Regions from separate parts of the Agromyces rhizosphaerae genome, predicted to be linked through region 1. Evidence: predicted binding sites of a transcription regulator. Region 1 holds the regulator's gene; the other holds the start of a gene.
What was found. Region 1 encodes HrcA, which represses chaperone genes, less so after heat shock. Its sites were predicted from a motif close to TTNGCACTCGNNNNNNNCGAGTGCNAA; they were not measured.
Positions count from the first base shown of each region.

Region 2: a site for HrcA is predicted at 2,895-2,921, ahead of groL (chaperonin GroEL). Genes of this name have one in related genera too.

Region 1 is NZ_BSDP01000001.1:3,482,168-3,492,954, forward strand. It holds gene QMG39_RS16480 (PhoH family protein) at 1-321, opposite strand, end outside; gene QMG39_RS16485 (HIT domain-containing protein) at 395-751, opposite strand; gene QMG39_RS16490 (16S rRNA (uracil(1498)-N(3))-methyltransferase) at 776-1,510, opposite strand; gene dnaJ (molecular chaperone DnaJ) at 1,512-2,612, opposite strand; gene hrcA (heat-inducible transcriptional repressor HrcA) at 2,663-3,685, opposite strand; gene QMG39_RS16505 (DUF4870 domain-containing protein) at 3,883-4,287, shown strand; gene QMG39_RS16510 (DUF4870 domain-containing protein) at 4,387-4,770, shown strand; gene hemW (radical SAM family heme chaperone HemW) at 4,786-6,012, opposite strand; gene QMG39_RS16520 (DUF1990 domain-containing protein) at 6,018-6,665, opposite strand; gene lepA (translation elongation factor 4) at 6,670-8,517, opposite strand; gene rpsT (30S ribosomal protein S20) at 8,699-8,959, shown strand; gene holA (DNA polymerase III subunit delta) at 9,105-10,130, opposite strand; gene QMG39_RS16540 (ComEC/Rec2 family competence protein) at 10,346-10,787, opposite strand, start outside.
Region 2 is NZ_BSDP01000001.1:2,516,479-2,527,265, reverse strand. It holds gene QMG39_RS11895 (NAD(P)/FAD-dependent oxidoreductase) at 1-1,100, opposite strand, end outside; gene groL (chaperonin GroEL) at 1,229-2,851, opposite strand; gene QMG39_RS11885 (cold-shock protein) at 3,033-3,236, opposite strand; gene QMG39_RS11880 (LytR C-terminal domain-containing protein) at 3,441-3,986, opposite strand; gene QMG39_RS11875 (DUF3263 domain-containing protein) at 4,002-4,292, opposite strand; gene msrB (peptide-methionine (R)-S-oxide reductase MsrB) at 4,450-4,851, shown strand; tRNA gene QMG39_RS11865 (tRNA-Thr) at 4,868-4,943, opposite strand; gene QMG39_RS11860 (DsbA family protein) at 5,026-5,937, opposite strand; gene QMG39_RS11855 (ABC transporter ATP-binding protein) at 6,188-7,288, shown strand; gene QMG39_RS11850 (DUF4032 domain-containing protein) at 7,392-8,705, shown strand; gene rlmB (23S rRNA (guanosine(2251)-2'-O)-methyltransferase RlmB) at 8,736-9,743, opposite strand; gene cysS (cysteine--tRNA ligase) at 9,740-10,787, opposite strand, start outside.

The DNA.
Region 1 (10,787 bases):
GACGTACGCACGCTGGCCCTCGGTCTTCGGGCGGATCGTCTTGCCTCGGCTCGACACGATCACCTGGCCGAGCAGCTCGGCCGGGCTGGAGCCGGGGTCGGCGTCGAGCATGCGCGCCGACGTGCGCACCTCGGTCGGCGTGAGGTCCTGCCCGCTGCGCACCAGCTCGAGCAGCTCGAGCACGAGTCGCCGCACGGCCTCGACGCCCTCCGCCGGGCCGCGCAGGGCGATCTCGTTGCCGCGCACGTGCACCTCGACGTCGGGGTACTGGTGCTCGATCGTCGTCAGCAGGCGGTCCTGGGGGCCGAGCAGCCGCACCATGGCGACCCCGTCGACGGCCAGGCGCGCCTCCGCGGGGCCCGAGGCGTCGAGCGCGGGCGCGCGCTCCTCGTCGTCAGCCGGCAAGGCTGCCCTCCTCGAGGCCGCCGGCGAGCACGTGCGCGTGCACGTGGAACACGGTCTGGCCCGCGTTGGCCCCGTTGTTGAACACGAGTCGGAAGTCGCCGTCGGCCAGCTCCGCCGCCACGCCGCGCGCGACCTCGACCAGCTCCGCGAGCAGGGCGGGGTCGGATGCCGCGAGCTCGACGACGTCGCGGTACTCCGGCGTCTTCGTGGTGACCACGACGTGCACGGGCGCCTTGGGCGCGATGTCGCGGAACGCGATGATCCGCTCGGTCTCGGCGACCACGTCGGCCGGGATCTCGCGTGCGACGATGCGAGTGAAGACGGTCGGTTCGGCGTCGTTCGGCATGGGCTCCATCCTACGCGCGGCGGCTCACCAGCGGCCGAGCCGCGCGCTCAGCAGCGCGATCGCGGCGGGGCCGGCGGTGGAGGTGCGCAGCACGTTGCCGCCCATGCGCACGAGCACGGCTCCGGATGCCTCGAGGCGGTCGAGCTCGTCGGGTGCGATGCCGCCCTCGGGGCCGACCACGACGGCGACGTCGCCGGCGTCGCCGAGGTCGACGTCGACGAGCCGCTCGTCGGCAGTGGGCTCGAGCACGAGGGTGCGGCGCGTCGCCGCGAGTCCAGCGAGGTCCGAGGTGGTGACGAGCTCGCGCACGTCGGGCAGCCACGCGCGGATCGACTGCTTCGCCGCCTCGCGGGCGATGCTCGCCCAGCGCTCGCGCCCCTTGCGCGCCTTCTGCGCGTCCCACCGGGAGACCGAACGCGCGGCGGCCCACGGCTCGACCGCGTCGACGCCGAGCTCGGTCGTGGCCTGCACGGCCCGCTCGTCGCGATCGCCCTTCGCGAGCGCCTGCACGAGCACGATGCCGCGCGCGGGCGCCTCGACGTGCGCGACGTGGGAGACGTCGATCGCGAGCTCGCGCGGCCCGGTGCGCACGACCTCGCCGGTCGCGACCGTGCCCCGGCCGTCGCCGATCGAGATCACCTCGCCGACGCGCACCCGGTTGACGGTCGCGGCGTGGCGTGCCTCGTCGCCGGTGAGTTCCAGTTCCGCCCCCGGCCGGGCATCCGCCCCGAGGTCCTCGCGCAGGAACAGGCTGGCCATGTCAGCTGAGGAAGCGGTCCCGGAGCTTGGCGAACAGCCCCTGCTGGAAGTGGGTGAGCGACGGCTCCGCCTGCTTGCGCGACGAGGCGAGCTGCTCGACGAGCTGACGCTCCTTGTGGCTGAGCTTCGTCGGGGTGACCACCTGCACGCCGATGCGCAGGTCGCCGCGGCCCGAGCCGCGCAGGCGCGTGATGCCGCGGTCCTTGACCGTGACGACCTCGCCGCTCTGCAGGCCGGGCTTCAGCTCGATCTCGACGTCGCCGTCGAGCGCCCGGATGGTGGCGTCGGTGCCGAGGATCGCATCGGTCATCGCCACCTCGAGCGTGCAGAGCAGGTCGTCGCCGTTGCGGCTGAAGACCTCGTGGTTGCGCACCTTGACCTCGAGGTAGAGGTCGCCGTTCGGCCCGCCGGCCGGGCCGGCCTCGCCGCTGCCCGGCATCTGCAGGCGCAGCCCGGTCTCGACACCGGCGGGGATGTCGACGGCCACCGTGCGGCGGGCGCGCACGCGGCCCTGGCCCTGGCAGGTGGTGCACGGCGTCGCGATCACGGTGCCGTAGCCGCGGCACGTGCCGCACGGGCTCGAGGTCATGACGTTGCCGAGCAGCGAACGCACCGAGCGCTGCACGCTGCCCGTGCCGTGGCAGATGTCGCAGGTCACGGGGGCGGTGCCGGGCTGGCAGCAACTGCCCCTGCACGTGTCGCACACCACGGCCGTGTCGACCTCGATGTCGCGGTGGGTGCCGAACACGACCTCGTCGAGGTCGACCTCCACGCGCAGCAGCGCGTCCTGTCCGCGCTCGCGGCGTGACCGCGGCCCGCGGGTCTGCCCGCCGCCGCCGAAGAACGTCTCGAAGATGTCGCCGAAGCCGCCGAAGCCCTGCTGTCCGCCGAAGCCCTGCTGTCCGCCCATGTCGTACTGCTGGCGCTGCTTGGGGTCGCTCAGCACGTCGTAGGCGTGCGTGACCTCCTTGAACCGCTCCGACGCGTCGGCACCGGGGTTCACGTCCGGGTGCAGCTCGCGGGCGAGTCGCCGGTAGGCCTTCTTGATCTCCTCGCGGCTCGCGTCGCGCGAGACGCCCAGGACTTCGTAGTGATCTGCCACCGAGGGTGGCTCCTTTCGTCGGTCGCGGCAGCCGGGCTGGCCGGTGCCGTTCAGTCGTTCCCGAGCATGCGCGTCACGTACCGCGCGACGGCGCGGACCGCCGCCATGTTGCTCGAGTAGTCCATGCGGGTGGGGCCGAGCACGCCGAGCCGGGAGATCTCGCGGCCCGGCGCGGTGAAGTCGCTCGCGACCACGGAGGTCTCGCCGAGCCCGAACGGGGCGTTCTCGCGCCCGATCGACACCGCGACCCCGTGCGGGTCGCCGGCCATCTCGCCGAAGAGCTTCAGCAGCACGACCTGCTCCTCGATCGCCTCGATGACGTCGAGGATGCTGCCCGCGAAGTCCTGCTCGGTGCGCACGAGGTTCGCCGCGCCCGCCACCACGAGCCGGTCGTGGCGCTGCGCCCGCGCCTGCTCGGCGAAGGTGCCGGCGACCGTGCGCACGAGGCGTGCGAGCGCGGGATCGCCCGGGTCGTCGATGCCGGCCAGACGGTCGGCCGCCTCGCCCAGCGGCATGCCGCCGACGGCGACGTTGAGCCGGGCGCGCGCATCGGCGAGGTCCGTCTCCTCGATCTCCTGCTCGGCGTCGACCACGCGCTGCTCCACGTGGCCGGCGTCGGTGATGAGCACGCAGAGCACCCGGGTGCCGCCCAACGGCACGAGCTCCACGTGCCGCACCTTCGCGCCGCCGAACGACGGGTACTGCACGACGGCGAGCTGGTTGGTGAGCTGCGCGAGCAGGCGCACCGTGCGCGCGAGCAGCTCGTCGAGGTCGCCCGCCTCGCCGAGGAACGTCTCGATGGCGTGGCGCTGGGCCTGGTTCAGCGGTCGGAACTCGCCGAGCCGGTCGACGAACAGGCGGTACCCCTTGTCGGTGGGGATGCGGCCCGAGGAGGTGTGCGGGGCCGCGATCAGCTCCTCCTCCTCGAGCAGCGCCATGTCGTTGCGGATCGTCGCGGCCGACACGCCGAACGAGTGCCGCTCGACGATGGACTTGGAACCGACCGGCTCACGACTGGACACGTAGTCCTGCACGATCGCCCGCAGCACGGCGAGGCTGCGATCCGAGACCATCCGCGCGTCCTCCCGATCCACTCGCCTTAGCACTCCGTCAAGTCGAGTGCCAATACTACCCCGGGACGCCCTGTGGAGGGCATTGCCGCGCGGTACCGGGCGCCGCTAGCGTGATCTGAGGCATCCCCCACCGGCCCGAGGCCGTGCTGCCGACGTATCCCTGCTCGAGCCACTCCCGAACCGAAAGGCACCTCCGCATGACCGACCAGCAGCAGCCCGCCGACCCGAGCGCCGAGCCGTCGCAGCCCGCGCCCCTCTCCCAGTCCGAGGACACCCAGTGGGCGTCGTTCGCACACCTCGGCGGCATCCTCGGCTTCCTGCCCTCGCTGATCATCTGGCTGATCTTCAAGGACCGCGGCGCGTTCACGAACACCGAGGCCAAGGAGGCGCTGAACTTCCAGATCACGATGGTCGGCGCATCCATCGCCCTCTGGATCCTCACCACGATCCTCATCACCGTCTCGTGGGGCCTGCTCTCCCCGCTCGCGATCTTCAACTACGCGCCGTGGGTCGTCAGCGTGATCTTCTCGATCATCGCGTTCCTCCAGGTCAAGGACGGCAACCACTACCGCTACCCCTTCGCCATCCGCCTCATCAAGTGAGCTGAACCGCGCCGCGCCGCGCCGACGCGACACCCTGTCGCCCGGCGCGGCGCTGTGCCAGCATTGAGCCACCCGTCCGAGTACCGCAGAGGAGCATGCATGTCCGAGTCCACCCCTCCGCCTCCGCCCGAGGAGCCCGCAGCCGGCACCGGCGCGGCCCTGAGCCCCGCTGACCAGCGGCTCTGGGCGACGCTGATCCACATCGGCGGCATCTTCTTCGGCTTCATCCCCGCCCTGGTCGGCTACCTCGTGCTGCGCGACAAGGGCCAGTTCGTGCGCGACCACACCGCGACCGCGCTGAACTTCCAGATCACCATGACGATCGCGGCGATCATCGGCTCCATCCTGATCATCGTGGTCGTCGGAATCCTGATCGTCATCGCCGTGTACGTGCTGATCCTCGTCTTCAGCATCATCGCGGCCGTCGCGGCGAACAAGGGCCAGCCCTACACCTACCCGCTGTCGATCAAGTTCGTCAGCTGAGCGGGCCTCGCGGCCTCAGGCGTCGGTGATCCGGCGCACGACGGCATCCGCAAGAAGCCGCCCTCGCACGGTGAGCACCAGCTCGCCCGCGAGGGCGGCTTTCGCGTCCACGAGGCCGTCGGCGATGAGGCCGGCGACCTCGCGACGGCCGTCCACGGTGAGGGTCGCGACCGGGATGCCCTCGGCGATCCGCGATCGCAGCAGCACCCGCTCGGTCTCGCGCGCGCCGGCGTCGAGCACCTCGCGCCCCGCGGCCGGCGAGACCCCGCTCGCGATGCGCTGGGCGTAGGCGGCCGGGTGCTTCACGTTCCACCAGCGCACGCCGCCGACGTGGCTGTGCGCACCGGGGCCCACGCCCCACCAGTCGTCGCCGCGCCAGTAGCCGAGGTTGTGGCGCGAGCGGTGCGCGGCATCGTCAGCCCAGTTGCTCACCTCGTACCAGGAGTACCCCGCGGCCGACAGTCGCTCCTCGGCCAGCTCGTACATGTCGGCCTGCAGGTCGTCCGAGACGGTGCCCACCTCGCCGCGGCGGATCTGCCGGGCGAGCTTCGTGCCCTCCTCGACGATGAGCGCGTAGGCGCTCACGTGGTCGGGCGCCTCGGCGATCACCGTCTCGAGGCTGCGCTCCCAGTCGCCGAGCGACTCCCCCGGCGTGCCGTAGATGAGGTCGAGGCTGACGTCGAGCCGGGCCTCGCGCGCCCAGCGCACCACGCGCGGCACGTTCGCCGGGTCGTGCGTGCGCTCGAGGGTCGCGAGCACGTGCGGCACGGCCGACTGCATGCCGAAGGACACGCGCGTGAATCCGCCCTCGCGCAGCTTGGCGAGGTAGGCGGCGTCGACCGAGTCGGGGTTCGCCTCGGTCGTGATCTCGGCGCCTGGGGCGAGCCCGTGCGTGCGGCGCACGGCGTCGAGCATCGCCACGAGGTCGTCGGCAGGGAGCATGGTCGGCGTGCCGCCGCCGAAGAACACGGTCGCGGTCTCGCGTGACGGCACCCCCGACACCTCGAGCACACGAGCGGATGCCTCGATCTCCTCGATCGCCTGGCCGGCGTAGTCCGTGCGACGCACGCCCCGGAGCTCCTCCGCGGTGTACGTGTTGAAGTCGCAGTAGCCGCAGCGCACGCGGCAGAACGGCACGTGCACGTACACGCCGAACGCGCGATCGGCCGCGCCCTCGGCCGCGGAGCCGGGGAGCAGCCCGTCGTCGGGTGCCGGTTCGCCGACCGGCAGCGGGCCGGCCACGCCGGCTAGACCGCCCCGACGGGGTGCAGCGCCACGAGTTCCTCGCGCACGATCTGCTTGCGCTGGCTCTTGACCACGCCGGCGAAGATGCGGCTCCAGGTGCCGGCAGGCCGGTGGAACGCGCGGATCGTGAGCCACACGGTGTCGTCCTCGCGGTGCTCGATCACGAACGACTCCTCGCCGCTCATCGGGGCACCCGAGACCGTGCCGTACGCGAACCCGACGCGATCGGGCTCGTCGACGACGTAGACGACGAGCATCTGCGCGCGGAACCTGGGCAGGCCGCGACGCCGGGCGATGGTGGCGGTCATGCCCGCGGCGACATACGGGGTGCCGTCGGCGGCGAAGTGCCGCTCACCCCGGTCGCCGGGCTGCTGCTCGAGCGGAACGCCCTCGTCGTCGTAGACGATGCCGAGGTACTGCTCGCCCGTGCCCTCCTGCACGTCGCTCACCTGCAGGTGCGCACCTCGCTGGATTCCCCACGTCATGAGCGCCTCGACCGACCGGTCGAAGCGGTCCTGGCCGCTGCCGAGCTTGATCGTGTGCTGGGCGGGCTTGAACCCCTCGGGCGGGTAGCGCATGAGGTCGGGGTCGGTCGTGGCCCCGATCGCCCCGTAGTCGACCGACTGCTCGGTGAAGCTCTGCCGTCGCATCCGCCTACTTCTTCTGCTCGGTCTCGCCCGAGAGCGCGGCGATGAACGCCTCCTGGGGCACCTCCACGCGGCCGACCATCTTCATGCGCTTCTTGCCCTCCTTCTGCTTCTCGAGGAGCTTGCGCTTGCGGGTGATGTCGCCGCCGTAGCACTTGGCGAGCACGTCCTTGCGGATCGCGCGGATGTTCTCGCGGGCGATGATGCGCGCGCCGATGGCCGCCTGGATCGGCACCTCGAACTGCTGCCGCGGGATGAGCTCACGCAGACGCCCGGTCATCAGGGTGCCGTACGCGTACGCCTTGTCGCGGTGCACGATGGCGCTGAACGCGTCAACCTGGTCGCCCTGCAGCAGGATGTCGACCTTCACGAGGTCGGCCGCCTGGTCGCCCATGGGCTCGTAGTCGAGGCTCGCGTAGCCGGCGGTCTTCGACTTCAGCTGGTCGAAGAAGTCGAACACGATCTCGCCGAGCGGCATGCTGTAGCGCAGTTCGACGCGGTCCTCGCCGAGGTATTCCATGCCGAGCAGGTTGCCGCGGCGGCTCTGGCAGAGCTCCATGATCGTGCCGACGTAGTCCTTCGGCGCGAGGATCGCGGCGCGCACGACGGGCTCGCGCACCTCGGCGACCTTCACGCCGGTCGGGAACTCGCTCGGGTTCGTGACCTCCATGTTGCGGCCGTCCTCGGTGGTGACCTCGTAGACCACCGACGGGGCGGTCGCGATGAGGTCGAGGCCGAACTCGCGGCGCAGGCGCTCGGAGATGATCTCGAGGTGGAGGAGCCCGAGGAACCCGCAGCGGAACCCGAAGCCCAGTGCGACTGAGGTCTCGGGCTCGTACACCAGCGCGGCATCCGAGAGCTTCAGCTTGTCGAGGGCCTCGCGCAGCTCGGGGTAGTCGCTGCCGTCGAGGGGGTACAGCCCCGAGAACACCATGGGCTTCGGGTCGGTGTAGCCGGGCAGGGGCTCGGATGCCGGCTTGACGGACGTGGTCACGGTGTCGCCGACGCGCGACTGGCGCACGTCCTTCACGCCCGTGATGAGGTAGCCGACCTCGCCGACGCCGAGGCCCTTGGACGGCTTCGGCTCGGGGGCGCTCACGCCGATCTCGAGCAGTTCGTGGGTCGCCTTGGTCGACATCATCTGGATGCGCTCTCGCGGCGAGAGCCGCCCGTCGATCATGCGGATGTAGGTGACGACGCCGCGGTAGGCGTCGTAGACCGAGTCGAAGATCATCGCGCGGGCGGGCGCGTCGGCGTCGCCCACCGGGGCCGGCATGAGCTCGACGACGCGGTCGAGCAACTCCTCGACGCCCTCGCCGGTCTTTCCCGAGACGCGCAGCACGTCGTCGGGCGAGCCGCCGATGAGGTCGGCGAGCTCGCGCGCGTACTTGTCGGGCTCGGCCGCGGGCAGGTCGATCTTGTTCAGCACCGGGATGATCGTGAGGTCGTTCTCGAGCGCGAGGTAGAGGTTCGCGAGCGTCTGCGCCTCGATGCCCTGCGCGGCGTCGACCAGCAGGATCGCGCCCTCGCACGCGGCGAGCGAGCGGGAGACCTCGTAGGTGAAGTCGACGTGCCCCGGGGTGTCGATCATGTTCAGCGCGTACGCGTCGCCGTCGACCTCCCACGGCATGCGCACGGCCTGGCTCTTGATGGTGATGCCGCGCTCGCGCTCGATGTCCATGCGGTCGAGGTACTGCGCGCGCATGTCGCGGTCGCTGACGACGCCGGTGATCTGCAGCATGCGGTCGGCGAGGGTCGACTTGCCGTGGTCGATGTGCGCGATGATGCAGAAGTTGCGGATGCGCGCCGGATCGGTGGCAGCAGGCGTCGGAGGGTGTACGGCTCGAGGGGACATCGTGCTCGATTCTCCCATGCTGGAGCGGCACGCCGACACGCGTCCGGCATTGGCGTCTCGCAGGCGGTACTGGTATCGTTGCCTGTTGGCTTGCGTGTGGGTCCCACCCCGCACGAATCGCCGCGAGGTGCCCTCCCACCGAACGGCTCCATCCGATCGAATCAACGAAAGCGAACCCTCCGTGGCAAACATCAAGTCGCAGATCAAGCGCAACAAGACCAACCAGAAGGCGCACGAGCGCAACAAGGCCGTCAAGAGCTCGGTGAAGACCGCCGTCCGCCAGGCCCGCGAGGCCATCGCCTCGGGCGACAAGGACAAGGCCGTCGAGGCCGTGCGCGTCGCCAACCGCAAGCTCGACAAGGCTGCCGGCAAGGGCGTCATCCACAAGAACCAGGCCGCGAACCGCAAGTCGGCCATCGCGAAGCAGGCCGCCGCGCTGTAAGTCGCGCCGCAACGCTCTCGAGACGGGGCTCCACCGCACGGTGGGGCCCCGTTTCGCGTCTGTCGGGGACCTGCCTGCGGGGTTCTTCCCTGCCGTCGGCGGCAGGGGCGAGCGGATGCCCCGGCGAGCCTGAGCGGATGCCCCGTCAGCGACCTCGCCGCGCGATGACGCCGACGAGCTGCTCGAGCGCGAACACCGGGTCGCGGCCGGCGCCCTTCACGTTCGCGTCGGCCGTCGCCAGCGCCTGGATCGCGACGCCGAGGCCCGCGTCGTCCCAGCCGGACAGGTCGCGCCTGGCGCGGTCGACCTGCCACGGCGCGAGGCCGAGCTCCTTGGCGAGCTGGCCGGAGCTGCCGCGCGTGCCCGAGACCTTCGCCATGGTGCGGAGCTTCACTGCGACGGCCGCGACCATGGGCACCGGGTCGGCGCCCGACTGCAACGCCTGGCGCAGCGCGCGCAGCGCCTCGCCGTGGCGCCCGGCGATCGCCTGGTCGGCCACGACGAACGCCGTCGTCTCGACGCGCCCGCCGTAATAGCGCGCGACGGTCTGCTCGGTGATCTCCCCGGTCTCGTCGGCCATGAGCTGGCGGCAGGCGGCCGCGAGCTCGGCGAGGTCGTCGGCGAACGCGGAGACGATCGCGCGCACCGCGCCGGGGGTCGCGTGCCGCTTCTCGGCGCGGAACTCCAGCGCGGCGAACTCGTAGCGGTCGGAGTCGCGCTTGATCTCGGCGCAGACGATCTCGATGCCGCCGCCTGTGCCGCCGCGGATCGCCTCGAGCAGCTTCCGCGCCCTGGCGCCGCCGCCGTGCCGCAGCACGAGGGTCGTGTCGTCGGCGGGCGCCTCGAGGTACTCGAGCGCGTCGGCGAGGAAGTCGTCGCTGCACTTCTCGACCGCCTCGACCCGGATGAGCCGCGGCTCGCCGAACAGCGACGGGCTCGCGAGCGTGAGCAGTTCGCCTCGACTGGCGGATGCGGCGTCGACGTCGGTCACCTCGAGCGACGCGTCGGCGGCCCGGAGGTCGTCGCGGAGCCGGCGCATGGCCCGGTCGGCGAGGAAGCTCTCGGGCCCGGTCACGAGCACGACGGGCGCGGGGCGCATCTCGTGCCAGTCGAGCTGCGGAATCGCGACCTTCGCCTTGGCGGTTCGTGCCGGTCGGGCGGTGCGGGCCACGCGATTCCTCCTCGTCGCGACCCGCCGTTCGGGTCGGCGCCGAGTCTACCGGCGACCGCCCACGCACGAGCCGGCCCGACGCGTCCGACCGTGTGCGTCCCGGTCGGTCCGCGCCCGGCCCGCTCAGGGCTCGCGTCGCGGCATGCGCTCCATGCGGAACCGGATGCCGCCGACCACCATGAGCAGGCCCCCGAGGGCGATCGCGATCACGCCGATCACGAAGTTCGACCCGACGAGGAAGGCGGCCGCGACGAACGCGAACGCCGAGCCGACGAAGTACCAGACCGACATCCCGGCGGGCGGACGGGGCGTCGGGGTTGTCTCGGCCATCGGCGGCTCCAGTCCTGTCGAAACGCACTGCCCACTCGCGGCCCGCCGTGCGGGTCAGGGCCGAGTCTATCCGCGACCCTGCCGGGCGGCCCAGCACGCGCGGCAGCGTCGTCTCGCGCGCCGCGCTCGACCCAGACCCGCGGCCCGTCGTCGTGCTGCGCCACGAGCACCAGGCCCGACTCGTCGGTGCGCACGGGCAGGCCACCCCCGGCGCGCACGACGTCGAGGGCGCGGTCGGTCGGATGCCCGTAGCCGTTGTCCGCACCCACGCAGACGAGTCCCACGCGAGCGCCGAGTCGCTCGTACACGCCGTCGAACTGGTCGGCC
Region 2 (10,787 bases), 970 kb from region 1:
TCACGCGTGGCCTCGACGAAGCCGGCCATCGCCGCGCCGAGGCACGGGAAGCCCACGCGCACGACCTGCGGGCGGATCGCGTCGGGCTGCCAGATCGGCACGGCCGGCCGGTCGGGCAGGCCCGGCGCCGCGCAGTGCACGACCACCGCGTCGGGGTCCACCCGCACGTCGCCGTCGGCGAAGACGAGTCGGCCCGGCGCGGCCGCGACCAGGTGCCCGCGGCGGACGACGTTCGTGATCGTCCGCAGCAGGTCGATCTCCCACTGCCCGATCGTCGGCGTCTTCGCCATGGTGGGCAGCACGCCGCGGTCGACGCGCAGCATCACGCCCCGCTCCTCGAGGCGCAGGAAGATCTCGTCCGGCGTCGCCGCGCCGATCGCCGACTCCATGGTGTCGGCCGCCATGCCGAGGAACACGGCCGGATCGGGCTGCACGACCGCCCGGTCGAACAGCCACGCCTCGCGGGGGCGCACCCAGCAGATCGCGCCGGGGTCGACGCCCCGCTGCAGCAGCCAGACGCACGCGTCCATCGCGGTCTTGCCGCCGCCGGCGATGACGAACTGCCGGGGCGCGTGGTCCAGGCGAGCGAGGCCCCCTGCCGGGATGACGGTCGCCCGGGGCTCGACCGCGAAGGGCGGCGCCGTCTCCGACGGGATCGAGCCCTCGACGTACGTCGCATCGACCAGGCGCGCCCGGTCGGCGGAGTACTCCTCGCCGCTCACGAGCGACCGGAACCGGGTGCCCCCGGTGTACTCGCACCCGGGGAAGAACGTCACCCGCCCGCTCGCGACCATCCGCTCGAGCACCCGCCCGTAGTACGAGACGATCTCGGGCGCGGTCGCGCGCTCCTGCAGGCCCGCCTCCGGGCCGACCTGCTGCAGGCGCCCGTCGCCGAGCAGCGTCGAGGCGACCCCGTAGAGCGCGGATGCCTGGTGCAGGCGCACGAACGGATACGCCCCGAGCCAGTGCCCGCCGGGCGCGTGGCGCCGGTCGACGAGCGCGACCGTGGCGTCGGAGTGCTCGAACAGCGCGTCGAGGAAGGCCATGCCCATGGCACCCGCCCCGACGACGAGGTAGTCGGCGTCCACCGTGACGGTCATGCGACTCATGACACCAAGCGCGGGAGCCCGGCGTCAAGGGCGAGCGTGCCGGGCGGGAACGACGACGGGCGCCTCCCCGGTGGGGAGACGCCCGTCGCGTTCGCCGGCATCCGCCGGCTGGGGTGGGACTAGAAGTCCATGCCACCGGTCGGGTCGGCCGGGACGGCCGGAGCGTTCTTCTCCGGCTTGTCGGCGACGACGGCCTCGGTGGTGAGGAACAGGCCGGCGATCGACGCGGCGTTCTGCAGCGCCGAGCGGGTGACCTTGGCCGGGTCGATGATGCCCTGCGCCACGAGGTCGCCGTACTGGCCGGTCGCGGCGTTGAGGCCGTGGCCCGCGGGGAGCTCGGCGACCTTGGCGGCCACGACGCCCGGCTCGAGGCCGGCGTTCAGGGCGATCTGCTTCAGCGGGGCCTCGATCGCGACGCGCACGATGTTCGCGCCGGTCGCCTCGTCGCCCTCGAGCGCGAGGGTCTCGAAGGCCTTGGCGCCGGCCTGGATGAGGGCCACGCCACCACCGGCGACGATGCCCTCCTCGACGGCGGCCTTCGCGTTGCGGACGGCGTCCTCGATGCGGTGCTTGCGCTCCTTGAGCTCGACCTCGGTGGCCGCGCCGGCCTTGATGACGGCGACGCCGCCGGCCAGCTTGGCGAGGCGCTCCTGGAGCTTCTCGCGGTCGTAGTCGGAGTCGGTGTTCTCGATCTCCGAGCGGATCTGGGCCACGCGGCCGGCGATCTGCTCGGTGTCGCCGGCACCCTCGACGATGGTGGTCTCGTCCTTGGTGATGACGACCTTGCGGGCCTGGCCGAGCATGTCGAGCTCGACGTTCTCCAGCTTGAGGCCGACCTCCTCGGCGATGACCTGGCCACCGGTGAGGATCGCGATGTCCTGCAGCTGGGCCTTGCGGCGGTCGCCGAAGCCGGGGGCCTTGACGGCGACCGACTTGAAGATGCCGCGGATCTTGTTCACCACGAGGGTGGCGAGCGCCTCGCCGTCGACGTCCTCGGCGATGATGAGCAGCTGCTTGCCGGTCTGGATCACCTTGTCGACGATCGGCAGCAGGTCCTTGATGTTCGAGACCTTGCTGTTGACGATCAGGATGTACGGGTCCTCGAAGACCGCCTCCTGGCGCTCCGGGTCGGTGACGAAGTACGCCGACAGGTAGCCCTTGTCGAAGCGCATGCCCTCGGTCAGCTCGAGCTCGGTGCCGAAGGTGTTCGACTCCTCGACGGTGACGACGCCCTCCTTGCCGACCTTGTCGATCGCCTCGGCGATGATCTCGCCGATCTGCGGGTCGGCGGCCGAGATGGACGCGGTCGCGGCGATCTCGTCCTTGGTCTCGATCTCCTTGGCGGCCTCGAGCAGCTCGGCCGAGACGGCGTCGGTGGCCTTCTCGATGCCGCGCTTGAGGCTGATCGGGTCGGCGCCGGCGGCGACGTTGCGGAGGCCCTCGCGCACGAGCGCCTGGGCGAGCACGACGGAGGTCGTGGTGCCGTCACCCGCGACGTCGTCGGTCTTCTTGGCGACCTCCTTGACGAGCTCGGCGCCGATCTTCTCGTAGGGGTCGTCGAGCTCGATCTCCTTGGCGATCGACACGCCGTCGTTCGTGATCGTGGGGGCGCCCCACTTCTTCTCGAGCACGACGTTGCGACCGCGCGGGCCGAGGGTCACCTTGACGGCGTCGGCGAGCGTGTTGAGGCCACGCTCGAGACCGCGGCGGGCCTCCTCGTCGAAAGCAATGATCTTTGCCATGTGGTTCTCTCGTCCTTTCTCGGACGTTGGAAGATTCGATGGATTAGCACTCGAATCAGACGAGTGCCAGAACGATTCTGGCACTCGTGTCCGGAGAGTGCAAGCGAACCCGGCGCCGGAGACACGACGGCGCGCCGTCGAGATGCTCGACGGCGCGCCGGACGCTCGTGGGGCCGGAAGGTCAGACCGGGCGGACGGACTCCGCCTGCGGGCCCTTGGCCCCGGTTCCCACCTCGAAGACGACCTGCTGGCCCTCCTCGAGTACCTTGTATCCGGCCATGTCGATGGCGGAGTAGTGGACGAAGACGTCCTGCCCGCCGCCGTCGACGGTGATGAACCCGTATCCCTTTTCAGCGTTGAACCACTTGACGGTCCCGTTCGCCATGCCTTGCTCCTGATTGCCGTGGTCGTGCAGCACGTGCCTCTCGCCTGTACCGGGCCGAACGAACGTGCTGGACGAGGAACCCGCTGGTCGAGCGGGGGACTCACACGGAAGTACCGACCAAGCCAGATACTAGCCAGCGCGGGGGTGCCCGAACCGGTTCCCACAGGCTCGGATGTCGCAGAACGGCAACAATTTACGTGATGGTTACGGGGCGGTGTCCTCGACATGATCGGCACCGAGCACGGCCACCAGGTCGGCTCCCGTCGCGGCGAACTCCTCGCTGATGCGCACCTCGGAGGTGCCGATCGCCTGCGCCACTCCCCGCGCGGCACCCTCGAGCTCCTCGCGCCCGTAGTAGACCACGGTGGTCTGGATGTCGTTCTCGCTCGCGTTGGCCGTCACGCCGACCGTGAACCCCGCCTCCGCGATGACCTGCGCGGTCGCGGCGGCGAGCCCGGACTCGGTCGTGCCGTTGAGCACCGTGACCGGCACGCTCGGGTCCACCGTGGGCTCGGCGGTCACGACCGCCTCCGTGGTCTGGACGGGCACCGGCACGTCGGACGGGAAAAGACGGTCGTCGAGGGCCATGACCGCCGCGATGCCGAACCCGGCAAGCACCGCGGTCGCGAAGACCGCCCAGGCGAAACCCGCCCATGCCGAACGCCGTCGCACCGGCGCGCGGTGCGCGCCCACGCGGTGCATCGCGTCCGGGATCTCGTCGAACCGGTCTCGGGGGTACTTCTCTGCCATCGGGGTCCAGTCGGGTCAGCGGTCAGTCGCGGTGCGGCCGTACGACAGCGCACGACGCGACCTCGCCCGGGCACGCGACTCGCGCAGCCGCTGCAACCGCTTCACCAGCATGGGGTCGTGGCGCAGCGCGTCCGGGGAGTCGATCAACGCACCGAGCACCTGATAGTACCGGGCCGGGCTGAAGCCGAACGCGTCGCGGATGGCCTCCTCCTTGGCACCGGCGTGCGACCACCACTCCCGCTCGAACGCGAGCACGCGCAGGTCGCGCTCGGAGAGCCCGCCGCTCCGGTGCTCCGCCTCCGCCATGCGCGCTCCCTCCGGGTACCTGCGTCCGGCAATCCTAGGCGCGCGCCGGCCGGCCGACGCGGGAACATGCCGGGGTCCGCGCATGTTGCGTCCTGCGACACGAGCGCGCGGCGCGAGCAGCGGGCGCGCGTAGGATGACGCCGACGAAGGGAACACCATGGGCTACGAGGTCCGCAAGAGCGATGACGAGTGGCGCGAGCACCTGGGCGCCGAGCGCTACGAGGTGCTGCGGGGCGCGGGCACGGAGCGCCCGTGGACCGGCGAGCTGCTCGACGAGGAGCGCGCCGGCATCTACACGTGCGGGGCCTGCAGCGCGGAGCTCTTCCAGAGCGGCACGAAGTTCGACTCCGGCTGCGGCTGGCCGAGCTTCTACGAGTCGGTCCGGCCGGAGGCGGTCGAGCTGATCGAGGACCGCTCGCTCGGCATGGTGCGCACCGAGGTGCGCTGCGCCGGGTGCGGCTCGCACCTGGGGCACGTCTTCCCCGACGGGTTCGGCACGCCCACGGGCGACCGCTACTGCATGAACTCGATCGCGCTGGAGTTCACGCCGGAGGACTGACGGCTCGACCGTCCACTGGAGCCGGCTGCGGGACTCGAACCCGCAACCTACGCTTTACAAGAGCGTTGCGCTACCGATTGCGCCAAGCCGGCCTGGCCCTCGCGGGCCTTCGGTCATGATACGGCAGGGGCCCGGCGCGAACGCCGGGCCCCTGCCGCATCACTCAGCCGACGATCACTCGTCGTCGGGCTCGGGGGTCGGCGTCGCGGTCGCCTCGGTGTACGTGTCGGCCGTCGCCTGGAGCACGAACGACGCGAACTCGGCCGGGTCGGTCAGCGAGCCGGTGTACTGCTTGCCGTTGACCACGACGGTCGGGGTGCCGCGCTGCTGGGTCTCGATGTCGGAGTTCGGGATGGGCTCGGACAGGAACCGGTTCGTGGCGTCCTGCACCCAGCCCTTGAACTCGGTGTCGTCGATGCACTGCTCGATGCTCGACAGCGAGCTCGCGCCGGCCTCCGCGGCGAGCGCCTTGAGCTCGTCGTTGCTGAGGCCGGTGGTGCCCTCCTCGGGCTGGTTGGCGAACAGCAGCGCGTTGAAGTCGTAGAACTGCTCGGGGGACGCGTCGGCCACGCAGCCGGCGGCGTTCGCCGCGCGCAGGGAGTACTGCGAGCCGGCCGAGCGGTTGGTGAGGATCGCGACCGGGTGGATCTCGATCGTCGCCGCACCCGACTCCACCATGGTGCGGATCTGGTCGCCGTTGGTCGTCTCGAACTGACCGCAGAAGGGGCAGAGGTAGTCGACGTACGTCACGATGTTGGCGATCGTGCCGCTCTCGTCCTGCACGGTCGCGGTGGGCGCCTCGTCGGGCTCCAGGGCCGTGGTCTCGACCGGCACCATGCCGACGTCGTAGACGATGCCGTCGCTGGCCATGTTGCGCGGCCCGGGGCCCTCGGGCTGGATGTTCTGCCAGATCAGGGTGCCGATCAGGGCGACGATCGCGACGACCGCGACGATGACGCCGCCCTGGATGAGGAACTTGTTCCGACGCTCGCGCCGACGCTGCTCCTCACGCAGCTGCCGGGCCTTCTCGCGAGCCGCCTCGCGCCGTTCGTTCTTGGTGGGTCGGTCCGATCCGCCGTAGGTCATCGATTGGTCTCCGTATGCTGTGGGCGCGCAGGATCCCTGCGAACGCAAGAACCGATCGTAGGGCCGCACGCTGGGAATCGTCCAAACACGCCCGGCGACCGGTGGATACGAGCATTCCTCGGCATCGAGGTTCGCATCACGGTCCCGGCATGGCATACTGGGGCGCGTGTCGATGCCACTGGCGGCGTCGACGCATTCCATTCACAACGGATCGTCCGGCACGTACCTGCCGGTGAAGGAGCAAAGAACGATGGCGTCTGTCACTTTCGACCAGGCAACCCGCCTCTACCCCGGCGGAACCCGCCCCGCAGTCGACAAGCTGGACCTGGAGGTGGCAGACGGCGAGTTCCTCGTCCTCGTCGGCCCGTCCGGTTGCGGCAAGTCCACCTCCCTCCGCATGCTCGCGGGTCTCGAGGAGGTCAACGAGGGCAACATCTTCATCGGCGACCGCAACGTCACGGACGTGCCGCCGAAGGACCGCGACATCGCGATGGTCTTCCAGAACTACGCGCTGTACCCGCACATGACCGTCGCCGAGAACATGGGCTTCGCCCTGAAGATCGCCGGCGTCGGCAAGGACGAGCGCGCCGCCCGCGTGCTCGAGGCGGCCAAGCTGCTCGACCTCGAGCCGTACCTCAACCGCAAGCCGAAGGCGCTCTCGGGCGGCCAGCGCCAGCGCGTCGCCATGGGCCGCGCGATCGTCCGCCAGCCGCAGGTGTTCCTCATGGACGAGCCGCTGTCGAACCTCGACGCGAAGCTCCGCGTCCAGACGCGCACCCAGATCGCCTCGCTGCAGCGCCGCCTCGGCGTCACCACGGTCTACGTCACGCACGACCAGACCGAGGCGCTCACCATGGGCGACCGCATCGCGGTGCTGAAGGACGGCATCCTCCAGCAGGTCGGCACCCCGCGCGACCTCTACGAGAAGCCCAGCAACGTGTTCGTCGCCGGCTTCATCGGCTCCCCCGCGATGAACCTCTTCCACGCCGACGTCGCGGACGGCGGCGTGCTCTTCGGCTCGGCCGTCGTGCCCGTCGAGCGCGAGGTCATCTCCGAGGCCAGCGGCCCGACCGTCACCGTGGGCGTGCGCCCCGAGGACATCGTGGTCTCGACCACGCAGGGCGAGGGCCTCGAGGTCGACGTCGACCTGGTCGAGGAGCTCGGCGCCGACGGCTACCTCTACGGTCACTCGACCGTCGAGGGCAAGCGCACCGACATCGTCGCGCGCGTCGACGGCCGCACCCACCCCGACGCCGGCGACAAGGTCTACCTCATGCCGACCCCGCGCCACGTCCACGTCTTCGACGCGGAGAGCGGCGAGCGCCTCGGCAGCCAGGCCGTGGTCAGCTGACCCCGATCTCGCACCACGACGCCGGCCGGGCTCCTCGGAGCCCGGCCGGCGTCGTTCGTCTCCGCGGTAGGAGCGCGGGGGCGGGCACTGTACGGTTGCAGCAATGACCGCTTCGCTGTCCATCACCTCCGCCACGGTCGACCCGGCACTGCTCGACCTCCCGTGGCACCTGCCGCTCGACGCCTGGCCGAACGAGACCATCGCCGCGCTCCCCAAGGGCATCTCGCGCCACCTCGTGCGCTTCGCCCACTTCGGGGGCTACGTCGTCGCGGTCAAGGAGACGACCGCGGAGATGGCCCGCGGCGAGTACGAGATGCTGCGCACGCTGCAGCGCCTCATGGTCCCGTGCGTCGAGCCCGTCGCCGTGATCTCCAACCGCGTCGACGCCGACGGCGAGCCGCTCCGCCCGGTGCTCGTGACCCGTCACCTGCGCTTCTCGCTCCCCTATCGCGCCCTGTTCTCGCAGACGCTCCGGCCCGACACCGCCACGCGGCTGGTCGACGCGCTCGCGGTGCTGCTCGTCCGCCTGCACATCATCGGGTTCTTCTGGGGCGACGTGTCGCTGTCGAACACGCTCTTCCGCCGCGACGCGGGCGCGTTCGCCGCGTACCTGGTCGACGCCGAGACCGGCAAGCTGTACGAGGGCGGGCTGTCGAACGGCCAGCGCGAGAACGACCTCGAGATCGCGCGCGTGAACATCGCCGGTGAGCTGCTCGACCTCGAGGCGGGCGGCCGCGTCGCCGACGAGCTCGACCCCGTGCGCATCAGCGACGGCATCGTCCACGCCTACCGGAGCCTGTGGACCGAGCTCACCGGCGCCGAGTCGTTCTCGAGCGCCGAGCGCTGGCGCATCAACGAGCGGGTCAACCGCCTGAACGCGCTGGGCTTCGACATCGAGGAGCTCGCGATCCGCACCGACGACGCCGGCACGACCGTGCGCATCCGCCCCAAGGTCGTCGACGCCGGGCACCACCACCGGCGCCTGCTCCGGCTCACCGGTCTCGACGCCCAGGAGAACCAGGCGCGCCGGCTGCTCAACGACCTCGACAGCTACCGCGCGATGTACGGCCGGCCCGGCGCGGACGAGGAGATGATCGCCCACGAGTGGCTCGTGCGGGTCTTCGAGCCGGTCATCCGATCCATCCCCGCGGAGCTGAAGGGCAAGCTCGAGCCCGCCGAGATGTTCCACCAGCTCCTCGAGCACCGATGGTTCATGGCGCAGGAGGCCGGCCACGACATCCCGCTCGCCGAGGCGATGTCGTCGTACGTGAACTCGGTGCTGCGGCATCGCCGCGACGAGGCGACCGTCATCTCCCCGCCCACCGAGGCGATCACCATGCCGACGACCATGGTCGGCCAGGCCACCGGGCCCATCTCGACGCTCGACGACGAGGGCGACTGGCGGTCGCGGGTCTGAGCAGCGGATGCCCCGTGGCATCCGCTCCCGTCAGCCCTCGGCGCGGAGCTTGGCGACCTCGTAGAGCGTGACGGATGCGGCGATGCCGGCGTTCAGCGACTCGGTCGCGTCGTGGATCGGGATCGACACGATCGCGTCGCAGGTCTCGGTGACGAGCCGGGAGAGTCCCTTGCCCTCGCTGCCGACGACCACGACGATCGGGCGATCGGCGAAGGAGAGCCCGGGCAGGCTCACGTCGCCGCCGCCGTCGAGACCGAGCACGAACACCCCGCGCTCCTTGAGTGCCTTGAGGGTCTGGGTGAGGTTCGACGCCATCGCCACGGGCACCCGCGCGGCGGCGCCGGCCGACGTCCGCCAGGCCGCGGCCGTCACGCCCGCCGAGCGTCGCTGGGGCACGATGACGCCCTGCCCGCCGAACGCCGCGGTAGAGCGGATGATCGCGCCGAGGTTGCGCGGGTCGGTCACGCCGTCGAGCGCCACGAGCAGCGGCAGTTCGTCGCGGTCGAGGAGCTCGTCGAGCAGCTCGACCGGGTGGGCGTACTCGTAGGGCGGCACCTTCAGCGCGAGGCCCTGGTGGACGCCGCCGTCGCCGGCGAGCCGGTCGAGCTCGGGTCGCATGACCTCCATGATCGGGATGTCGCGGTTGGTCGCGACCTTCAGCGCCTCGCGCACGCGGTCGTCCATCTCGACGCGTGCCGCGACGTAGAGGGTGCTGGCCGGGATCTTCGCGCGCAGCGCCTCGACGACCGCGTTGCGACCCGTCACGATCTCCGCCTCGTCACCCGACTTCGAGCGTCGCGAGGCCCCGGACGCGCCGCGCGGCGCCCCCTTCTGCCCGCCCTGGCCGCCCTGCTTCGCGGCGCGGCGCTCGGCCTGCACCTTGCGCTTGTGCGCGGGGTGGTACTCGCGGTCCTCCGCCTTGGGCGTCGGGCCCTTGCCCTCGAGCGCCTTGCGCCCGTGTCCCCCGGTGCCGGTCGACGCGCCCTTGCCCTTCTTGCGCACGGCTCCCGCACGCGACTTTCCGCTGCTGCCCTTCATGTGCCGAGACTCCAATGCGTTCCGTGGGCGGTGTCCTCGAGCGTGATGCCCGCGCCGGTGAGCTCGGCGCGGATGCGGTCGGCCTCACCGTAGTCCTTCGCCTCGCGCGCCGCCTGGCGGTCGTCGAGGAGCCGGGTCACGAGGGCGTCGAGTGCCCCCACCGCGGCCGACTCGTCCTGGCCCCGGCGATACGCGGGGTCGCGCGGGTCGATGCCGAGCACCTCGGCCATGGCGCGCACCTCCGCGTGCGCACGGGCCGCCGCCGGCAGGTCGACCGAGTCGAGCGCCTGGTTGCCCGCGCGCACGGTGTCGTGCAGCACGGCCAGGGCCTGGGGCACGCCGAGGTCGTCGTCCATGGCCCGGCCGAACGCGTCGGGCACCACCTCGGCGGCGGTGCCGACGAACCGCGTGCCGGCGAGCCGGCGCTCGGCGCGCTCGAGGAAGCCGGTGATGCGCTCGAGCGCGGCCTCGGCCTCCGAGATCGACGCGGGCGTGTAGTCGAGGGTGGAGCGGTAGTGCGCCTGGCCGAGCAGGTAGCGCACGACGATCGGCCGGGCGCGGCCGAGGAGGTCGGCCGCGTAGACCGAGTTGCCGAGCGACTTCGACATCTTCTGCCCCGAGACGTTCACGAGGCCGTTGTGCACCCAGTACTCGGCGAACGCGTCGCCGGCCGCCGTCGACTGGGCGAGCTCGTTCTCGTGGTGCGGGAACCGCAGGTCGAGCCCGCCGCCGTGGATGTCGAAGTGCGCGCCGAGGTAGCGGCGCGACATCGCGGAGCACTCGATGTGCCAGCCGGGGCGGCCCGCGCCCCAGGGCGACTCCCACGCGGCATCCGCCGGCTCGTCGGGCTTGTGCCCCTTCCAGAGCGCGAAGTCGCGCTCGTCGCGCTTGCCCCGCGGATCGGCGTCGGCGGCGGCCTCCATGTGGTCGCGGCTCTGCCGGGTGAGCGCGCCGTACTCCGGCCACGACGACGTGTCGAAGTACACGTCGCCCGAGCCGTCGGGCGCGGGGTAGGCGTGGCCGCGCTCGATGAGGCGGGCGATG